DNA from 3 places in the Cupriavidus nantongensis genome. Region 3 is predicted to be linked to each of the others. Evidence: predicted binding sites of a transcription regulator. Region 3 holds the regulator's gene; each other region holds the start of a gene.

What was found. Region 3 encodes HrcA, which represses chaperone genes, less so after heat shock. Its sites were predicted from a motif close to TTAGCACTCNNNNNNNNNGAGTGCTAA; they were not measured.
Region 1: a site for HrcA is predicted at 1,456-1,482, ahead of rpoH (RNA polymerase sigma factor RpoH). Genes of this name have one in related genera too.
Region 2: a site for HrcA is predicted at 1,094-1,120, ahead of groES (co-chaperone GroES). Genes of this name have one in related genera too.

The regions. Positions count from the first base shown of each region.
Region 1 covers NZ_CP014844.1:637,993-641,268, reverse strand. Annotated here, with positions in the region: gene ybiB (DNA-binding protein YbiB) at 1-325, shown strand, start outside; gene A2G96_RS02905 (pirin family protein) at 345-1,220, opposite strand; gene rpoH (RNA polymerase sigma factor RpoH) at 1,563-2,489, shown strand; gene A2G96_RS02895 (SCO family protein) at 2,592-3,212, opposite strand.
Region 2 covers NZ_CP014844.1:1,022,659-1,025,934, forward strand. Annotated here, with positions in the region: gene A2G96_RS04640 (Bug family tripartite tricarboxylate transporter substrate binding protein) at 1-259, shown strand, start outside; gene ycaC (isochorismate family cysteine hydrolase YcaC) at 342-968, shown strand; gene groES (co-chaperone GroES) at 1,214-1,504, shown strand; gene groL (chaperonin GroEL) at 1,552-3,195, shown strand.
Region 3 covers NZ_CP014844.1:1,452,690-1,455,965, forward strand. Annotated here, with positions in the region: gene recN (DNA repair protein RecN) at 1-178, opposite strand, end outside; gene A2G96_RS06685 (NAD kinase) at 246-1,163, opposite strand; gene hrcA (heat-inducible transcriptional repressor HrcA) at 1,290-2,324, shown strand; gene hemH (ferrochelatase) at 2,407-3,276, shown strand, end outside.

The DNA.
Region 1 (3,276 bases), 810 kb from region 3:
GCTGACCGACTACTTCTCGCACGAGCCCGCCAACGTGCTGCTGGCGCGCGGCACCGAGGGCGAGGTGGTGGCCGACGCCCGGCGCAGCGGCCGCATCGACTGGCTGCATGAAGGCCACCAGCAGACGCTGGTGGGCCAGGCCGGAGGCTCGATCGGCGACGTGCCGGAGCTGCCGCCGGGCAGCGATGCCGGCCTGACCGTGGCCTGGATCCGGCGCGTGCTCGATGGCGCGGTGCCGGTGCCGGCGCCCATCACCATCCAGATCGAGGCCATCCGCGAATGCCTGCGCCAGGGCACGCGCGTGACCTGGGCCAGCCCGGTCTGAGCCGGCCTGGCGACAACCGTCAGGGCTTGCGCGGGGGCAGCGGAATGCGCTCGGTCTCGCCCGGCACGTGCGGGAACTGGTCGTCCTCCCAGCGCTGGGCCGCGGCCTCGATCGCCAGCTTGCTGCTGGCGACGAAATTCCAGTAGATAAAGCGGTGGCCGTCGGTCGGGTCGCCGCCCAGCAGCATCACCCGCGACGGCGCCGTCGCCGTCAGCGTTGCCGGCTGGCCCGGCGTCAGCACCACCATGTGCTCGGCCGGCAGCGGCTCGCCGTCGAGCGAGACCGCGCCGTCGACCGGATAGATGCCGCGCTCGGCGTGGTCGGCGGGAATCTCCACGCTGGCGCCCGCGTCCAGCTCGATCGCCACGTACAGCGTGCGGCTGAAGACCTTGACCGGCGAGGTCTGGCCGAACGCATCGCCGGCAATCACCACCATGCGCAGGCCGGGCCGCTCGATACGCGGCAGCGTCGCCGCGGGATGGTGGAAGAACGACGGCTCGGCGCCCTCGTGCTGCTGCGGCAGCGCGACCCAGGTCTGGATGCCATGCAGGCGCGCGCCCTCCGGGCGCACATGCTGGGGCGAACGCTCCGAGTGCACGATGCCATGGCCGGCGGTCATCCAGTTGACGTCGCCGGGGCGGATCGCCTGGTCGCTGCCAAGGCTGTCGCGATGGATGATCTCGCCCTCGAACAGGTAGGTGACCGTGGCCAGGCCGATATGAGGATGCGGGCGCACATCGGCGCCCTGGCCGGGCGGCAGCTGCACCGGTCCCATATGGTCAAAGAAGATAAACGGCCCGACGGTCTGGGTTGCCGCGGCCGGCAGCAGCCGGCGCACGGTGAAATCGCCCAGGTCGCGCACATGCGGCTTGAGCAAGTGTTCGATAGCAGACATAAATCCTCCGATCCGATAAGAGAGGCTCGCAAGCATGCCAGTGCGCCGCCCGCCGGTCGAGTGTAGCCGCTGCTGGAACAGAGCATTGCAGCGCCGGGCAGAACCCCGGTGGCAGCCTGCGCTCTAACTACAGTGCCCGGTGGCAGCGGTATCGTTGCCGTCTCTTTACGATCTCCCTGGCTATTCGATTAGATGAAGCGATACCCGGGAACTATCAAGGCCATCGGAACTCCAATTAGCACTCACCCGGCCAGAGTGCTAAGATGTGTTGCAGTGCCGCCGATTCCCCAGGGACCGCGGCGCACCGGCAACCAAACCGCCGGACGCGAAAGGAGCCATTGAGTGAACGCAGTCTTGTCTGCCGACCAAACCCTGAATAACCGTCTGCCGACGGTGCCCCGGAACACGGGCAGCTTTGCGCTGACCTTTCCGGCGACCGTGGGCAACCTCGACAGCTATATCCAGGCTGTCCACCGTATTCCGCTGCTGACCGCAGAGGAAGAGCAACGCCTCGCGCGCGAACTGCGCGACCACGATTCCGTCGACGCGGCGCGCCGCCTGGTGATGTCGCACCTGCGGCTGGTGGTGTCGATCGCCCGCCAGTACCTCGGCTACGGCCTGCCCCACGCCGACCTGATCCAGGAAGGCAATATCGGGCTGATGAAGGCGGTGAAGCGTTTCGATCCGGACCAGGGCGTGCGGCTGGTGTCGTACGCGATGCACTGGATCAAGGCCGAAATCCATGAATACGTGCTGAAGAACTGGCGCATGGTCAAGGTGGCCACCACCAAGGCCCAGCGCAAGCTGTTCTTCAACCTGCGCAGCCACAAGCAGGGCGGCCACACCTTTACGCCGGAACAGGTCGAGGCCGTCGCGCGCGAGCTGAACGTCAAGCCCGAAGAAGTGATGGAGATGGAAACCCGCCTGTCGGGCGGCGACCTGGCGCTCGAAGGGCAGGTCGACGACGGCGAAGAGGAATTCGCCCCCATCGCCTACCTGGCCGACAACCACAACGAGCCGACCCGCGTGATGGAAGCCAAGCGCCACGACCGGATGCAGGTCGAGGGGCTGGAAGAAGCGCTGGGCAAGCTCGACGAACGCAGCCGCCGCATCATCGAGGCACGCTGGCTCAACGTCGAGGACGACGGCTCGGGCGGCGCCACGCTGCATGAGCTGGCCGACGAGTTCGGCGTGTCGGCCGAGCGCATCCGCCAGATCGAGGCGGCGGCGATGAAGAAGATGAAGGGCGCGCTGCAGGCATTCGCCTGATCCTCACCGCAACCATGCAAAAGGCCGGTCCATGGACCGGCCTTTTTTGTTGCCCGCGGAGCGTTGGTGCGACGTTATGCCGCACCCTTCGCCCCGGCTGCATCAGGACAACAGCTGTTTCAGGTCGTGCGCGATGGGCTCCGGACCCTGGCCGTGGCGGATAAACAGCCGCAGCTTGCCCTGCGGATCGAACACATAGCTGCCGGCCGAGTGATCGACGGTGTAGTTGTTGGGTGAGCTGCCCGGCACCTTGGCGTAGAACACCTTGAAGTCCTTGGCCAGCTTCTGCAGCGCGGCCTCGTCGGCCGGGCGCAGCCCGACGAAGCGGGGATCGAAGGCAGGCACGTATTGCGCCAGCAGCGCCTGCGTATCGCGTTCCGGGTCGACCGTGACGAACAGCACCTGCACGCGGTCCGCGTCCGGCCCCAGCTTCTCCATCACCGCTTTCAGCTCGGCCATGGTGGTGGGGCAGACGTCCGGGCAGTGGGTGTAGCCGAAGAACATCACCACCGCCTTGCCCTTGTAGTCGGCCAGCGTGCGCACCTTGCCGGTATGGTCGGTCAGCGAGAAGTCCTTGCCGAAGTCGGCGGCGCCGGTGATATCGACATTGCGGAACGACGCCTTCTGCTGTCCGCACGCGGCGACGGCCAGGGCCAGCGCGGCCAGCAGGGAAAAGCGGCGGAAGGCGGCAAACAGGCCGGAAGCGGAGCTGAGGCGTGGCATGCAGGGGACGGGTCGGGAATGGGAAGGAAACAGCATGCAGTATCGCCGATCATGCTGCCGGGCT
Region 2 (3,276 bases), 430 kb from region 3:
AGAGGCCGGCTACAAGGAGATGAACATCTCGGCGGTCTACGGCGTGCTGGCGCCGGCCAAGGTGCCGCGCGCAGTGGTCGACAAGCTCAATGCCACCATCCGCGAGATCCTCGACGAACAGGATTTCGTGGAGAAGCACTTTGCGGCGCAGGGAATGGTGCCGATGAAGCTGACTCCGGAACAGTTTGCCCGCTATATCGAAACGCAGACGCAGCAGATGCGCAAGGTGGTGGCGTTGTCGGGGGTAAAGGTCGAGTAGGAGCCCGTAGGCAATGCCGATTGCACAGGATTTTCACCACGCGTGTCCAACGAAACCGGACGCGCATTCACAGGAGCGGAAGATGAGCAAGACCTACAAGCGTCTGGACAAGAGCCAGGCAGCGGTGCTGATGGTGGATCATCAGGCCGGCCTGCTGTCGCTGGTGCGCGACATCGAGCCGGACAAGTTCAAGAACAACGTTCTCGCCATGGCGGATCTGGCCAAGTATTTCAAGCTGCCGACGATCCTGACCACCAGCTTCGAGGACGGACCCAACGGGCCGCTGGTGCCGGAGCTCAAGGCCATGTTCCCCGATGCGCCGTTTATTCCGCGCCCCGGGCAGATCAATGCGTGGGACAACGAAGACTTCGTCAAGGCGGTGAAGGCAACCGGCAAGAAGCAACTGCTGATCGCCGGGGTGGTGACAGAAGTCTGCGTGGCGTTTCCGGCATTGTCGGCGATCGAAGAGGGCTACGATGTGTTCGTGGTGACCGATGCATCCGGTACCTTCAATGAGGTGACGCGCGAATCCGCGTGGCACCGCATGGCCGAGGCCGGCGCCCAGCTGATGACTTGGTTCGGCGTTGCCTGCGAGCTTCATCGCGACTGGCGCAACGACATCGAGGGGCTGGGGACCTTGTTCTCCAACCATATTCCCGACTACCGGAACCTGATTACCGCGTACACGACGGTGAAGAGCGCCAAATAGCATCACGCCAGCCATCGGCAACCGGCGCCATCCTCGGCGCCGGATCTCCATGTGCGCTGCGCCCGTCCTCCGGGAAAACCCGCATCCAGCGCCAGTCTTGAAATGCCCCTACCCCGTCCCTATAATTAGCACTCGTCAGGGGTGAGTGCTAACAGCCTCTGCGACACCTGAACATTTCTGACGGCCGTTGCCTCGGTAGCCGGCCGATTTGTGATCAAAAACTCACTTTGTATCTAGGAGTCCGTATGAATCTGCGTCCTCTGCACGACCGCGTGATCGTGAAGCGTCTGGACAACGAAACCAAGACCGCGTCCGGTATCGTGATTCCCGACAACGCTGCCGAGAAGCCCGATCAAGGCGAAGTGCTGGCAATCGGTCCCGGCAAGAAGGATGACAAGGGCAACAACATCGCCCTGGACGTCAAGGTCGGCGATCGCGTGCTGTTCGGCAAGTATGCCGGCCAGGGCGTGAAGGTGGATGGCCAGGAACTGCTGGTCATGCGCGAAGAAGACATCATGGCCGTGGTCAACAAGTAATCCGTTACTTGTAGCCCCACCCGTACAGATTTCAGGAGATTCAGAACATGGCAGCAAAAGACGTAGTGTTCGGCGACGCCGCCCGTGCCAAGATGGTCGAAGGCGTGAACATCCTCGCCAACGCAGTCAAGGTGACGCTGGGCCCGAAGGGCCGCAACGTGGTGCTGGAGCGCAGCTTCGGCGGCCCGACCGTGACCAAGGACGGCGTGTCCGTGGCCAAGGAAATCGAGCTGAAGGACAAGTTGCAGAACATGGGCGCCCAGATGGTCAAGGAAGTGGCTTCCAAGACCAGCGACAACGCCGGTGACGGTACCACCACCGCAACCGTGCTGGCCCAGTCGATCGTGCGCGAAGGCATGAAGTTCGTTGCCGCCGGCATGAACCCGATGGACCTGAAGCGCGGCATCGACAAGGCTGTCGGCGCCGCCGTAGAAGAGCTGAAGAAGATCAGCAAGCCCACCACCACCAGCAAGGAAATCGCCCAGGTTGGCGCGATCTCGGCCAACAGCGACGCCTCGATCGGCGAGCGCATCGCCGAAGCCATGGACAAGGTCGGCAAGGAAGGCGTGATCACCGTCGAAGACGGCAAGTCGCTGGCCGACGAGCTGGAAGTCGTGGAAGGCATGCAGTTCGACCGCGGCTACCTGTCGCCGTACTTCATCAACAACCCGGAAAAGCAGGTTGTTGCCCTGGACAACCCGTTCGTGCTGCTGTTCGACAAGAAGATCAGCAACATCCGCGACCTGCTGCCGGTGCTGGAGCAAGTGGCCAAGGCCGGCCGTCCGCTGCTGATCATCGCTGAAGACGTCGAGGGCGAAGCCCTGGCGACCTTGGTGGTCAACAACATCCGTGGCATCCTGAAGACCGCCGCCGTCAAGGCCCCGGGCTTCGGCGACCGCCGCAAGGCCATGCTGGAAGACATCGCCATCCTGACCGGCGGCACCGTGATCGCCGAGGAAGTCGGCCTGACGCTGGAAAAGGCGACCCTGAACGACCTGGGCCAGGCCAAGCGCATCGAGATCGGCAAGGAAAACACCATCATCATCGATGGCGCCGGTGACGCTGCTGGCATCGAAGGCCGCGTGAAGCAGATCCGCGCCCAGATCGAAGAAGCGACCTCGGACTACGACCGTGAAAAGCTGCAAGAGCGCGTGGCCAAGCTGGCCGGCGGTGTTGCCGTGATCAAGGTTGGTGCTGCCACCGAAGTCGAAATGAAGGAAAAGAAGGCCCGCGTGGAAGACGCCCTGCACGCCACCCGCGCTGCGGTGGAAGAAGGCATCGTCCCCGGCGGTGGTGTTGCCCTGCTGCGCGCCCGCGCCGCGATCTCGGCCCTGCAAGGCGACAACGCCGACCAGAACGCCGGTATCAAGATCGTGCTGCGCGCGATGGAAGAGCCGCTGCGCCAGATCGTGCTGAACGCCGGTGAAGAAGCTTCGGTGGTCGTTGCCAAGGTGATCGAAGGCAAGGGCAACTACGGCTACAACGCCGCTTCGGGCGAGTACGGCGACCTGGTCGAAATGGGCGTGCTGGACCCGACCAAGGTCACCCGCACCGCACTGCAGAACGCCGCTTCGGTGGCTTCGCTGATGCTGACCACCGACTGCGCCGTGGCCGAAACGCCGAAGGAAGAGTCGGCTCCGGCAATGCCGGGCGGCATGGGCGGCATGGGCGGCATGGAAGGCATGATGTAATCCATTCCCAGCCCACTGCCCGTCAGGGCAGGCTGCGATGAAAAAACCCCAGCGGGCGCGAGTCCGCGGGGGTTTTTGTTT
Region 3 (3,276 bases):
GCGCGCCTTCGCGCACCACGCCGGCATCGGCGCGCTCGCCCAGCACCAGCGCCAGGGCGTCGATCAGGATCGACTTGCCGGCGCCGGTCTCGCCGGTGAACACGGTAAAGCCGGAGGCGAAGTCCAGGTCGAGGGTGTCGACGATGACGAAATCACGGATGGACAGGCTGCGCAGCATCGTGGCGGAGAAGGGTGGTCGGTCCGATGAACGGTCGGGCTCGGGCTGAGGGGCGGCTGGATGGCGCTCAGAGGCGGTTGTCTTCGGACGGGTATTCGTGCCAGTGCAGCTTCTTGCGCAGCGTGGCGTAGTAGTTGTAGCCCACCGGGTGCAGCAGGTTGATGGTCTTGTGCGAGCGCCGCACCACGATGCGGTCGCCCGGCAGCAGCGAGGTCAGCGACTGCATGTCGAAGTTGACGCTGGCGTCGCGCGCGCTCGCCACCTCGATCGTGACCTCGGCGTCGTGCGGCAGCACGATCGGCCGGTTCGACAGCGCATGCGGGGCGATCGGCACCAGCACCACGCCCGACAGCGTGGGATGCAGGATCGGCCCGCCGGCCGACAGCGCGTAGGCCGTCGAGCCCGTCGCGGTCGACACGATCAGGCCGTCGGAACGCTGGTTGTACATGAAGTGGCCGTCGACCGAAACCGCCAGCTCGACCATGCCGGAGATGCCGGAGCGGTTCACCACCACATCGTTAAGCGCAAGCGCGGAGAAGATGTCCATGTCGTCGCGCACCACGCGCGAGGCCAGCAGCAGCCTGGTCTCGGACTCGTAGCGGCCGTCGAGCATGTCGGGCAGCACGGTGTGCGCGTCTTCCAGCGCGATATCGGTCATGAAGCCGAGCCGCCCGTGGTTGACGCCGATCAGGGGCACGTCATAACCGGCCAGCTGGCGCGCGATGCCCAGCAGCGTGCCGTCGCCGCCCAGCACCACGGCGACGTCGGCCTGCGTGCCGATCTCTTCGGCGGACAGGGCGGGGTAGGCGGTCAGCCCGGTGGCCAGCGCGGTCTCGCGCTCGAACACCACATCCTGGCCGTTGCGCAGGATATAGGAGGCGATCTCTTCCAGCGGCCCTTCGATGCCGGCGGTGGAGTACCTGCCCACCAGGGCGACGGTCTTGAATGGAGTGCGCACGGCGCTGGCTTTGGCTGGGGCGGACATGCCGGGATTAGACCATACCGCCGTGACCGTTGTCAGCAGGCGCCGGCGGCCCATCCGACAGCCCATCTGGCGGCACATCGGGCCGGTCCGCCAGAAGGTCCAAAACTTGCGTAAAATCGGGGCATCATGGATGAACGTTCCAAAACGCTGCTCAAGACCCTGATCGAGCGCTACATTGCCGAGGGCCAGCCGGTCGGTTCCCGCACCCTGTCCAAGTACTCGGGGCTGGACCTGTCGCCGGCGACGATACGCAATGTGATGTCCGATCTCGAGGAAATGGGTTTTATCGCCAGCCCGCACACGTCGGCAGGCCGCATCCCGACGCCGCGCGGCTACCGGCTGTTCGTCGACTCGATGCTGACCGCCAAGCCGCTCGAGCGCAACGCCGACCTGGCCGAGCTGACCGGGCAGATCCAGGACCAGCTGGGCGGCCAGCAGCTGGGCCCGCAGCGGATGATCACCGCGGCGGCGCGCACGCTGTCCAACCTGTCGCACTTTGCCGGCGTGGTGATGACGCCGCGCCGCGCGCAGGCGTTCCGGCAGATCGAGTTCATGCGGCTGTCGGACAAGCGCATCCTGCTGATCATCGTCAGCCCCGAGGGCGACGTGCAGAACCGCATCATCCAGACCGAACTCCCCTACACGCCGGCGCAGCTGATCGAGGCCGCCAATTTCTTCAACTCGCACTATGCCGGCATGAGCTTCGACACCGTGCGCAGCCACTTGCGGCTTGAGCTGCAGGACCTGCGCCGCGACATGTCGCAGCTGATGCAGGCCGCGGTCGAGGCCGGCAGCACCGCCGAGGACGAGGACGACGACCACGTCTATATCAGCGGCGAGCGCAAGCTGCTCGAAGTCGACGACCTGGCTTCGAGCATGGACAAGCTGCGGAGGCTGTTCGACGTGTTCGAGCACAAGACCAGCCTGCTGCAGCTGCTGGACGTGTCCAGCCATGCGCAGGGCGTGCAGATCTTTATCGGCGGCGAAAGCCAGCTGGTGCCGATCGAAGACATGGCGGTGATCACCGCGCCGTACGAGGTCGACGGGCAGATCGTCGGCACGCTGGGGGTGATCGGCCCCACGCGCATGGCCTACGAGCGCGTGATCCCGATCGTCGACATTACCGCGCGGCTGCTGTCGAGCGCGCTGAGCCAGAACTAGTGGTCCGGCGTTCCGCTCTGAGCGGCGGCACCATCCCCGCCGGGCCCGCCCCGTCCCGGCATCGCGCCACCCCGGAAGCGACATGACGTTTTCTCCCGAACCGGCCTACCAGCACGGCCAGGCGCCGCGCACGGCGATCCTGCTGGTCAACCTGGGCACCCCCGATGCCCCCACGCCCAAGGCGGTGGGGCGCTACCTGAAGCAATTCCTGTCCGATCCGCGCGTGGTCGAGATCCCGCGCGCGGCGTGGCTGCCGCTGCTGTACGGCGTGATCCTGCCGCTGCGCTCGCGCGCGTCGGCGCTCAAGTACGAATCGATCTGGCTGCGCGAGGCCCATATGACGGGCTCGCCGCTGCTGGTCTACAGCGAGCGCCAGGCGCACGCGCTGCAGCGGCTGCTGCACCAGAACGGCCACGACGTGACGGTGGCGTGCGCGATGCGCTACGGCAACCCGTCGATCGCCTCGGTGATGGAAGCGCTGCGCCGCCAGGGTTGCGAGCAGGTGCTGGTGCTGCCGATGTATCCGCAGTACTCGGGCACCACCACGGCCACCGCTTTCGACGAAGTGTTCCGGGTGATGGGCCAGTGGCGCAACCAGCCGGAGCTGCGGCTGGTCAAGCATTTCCATGACCATCCAGCGTATATCGCGGCGCTGCAGCAGCAGGTCGGCGCGTACTGGGCCCAGCATGGCATGCCGGATTTCGGCCGGGGCGACAAGCTGATCCTGTCGTTCCACGGCGTGCCGCGGCGCACGCTGGAACTGGGCGATCCCTACCACTGCGAGTGCGTGAAGACCGGCCGCCTGCTGGGCGAGGCACTGGGCCTGCAGCCGGGGCAGTACCAGGTGACGTTCCAGTCGCGCTTCGGCAAGGCCGAGTGGCTGCAGCCCTATACCGCGCCCACGCTGGCGGAACTGGGCAAGGTCGGCGCCGGGCGCGTCGACGTGTTCTGC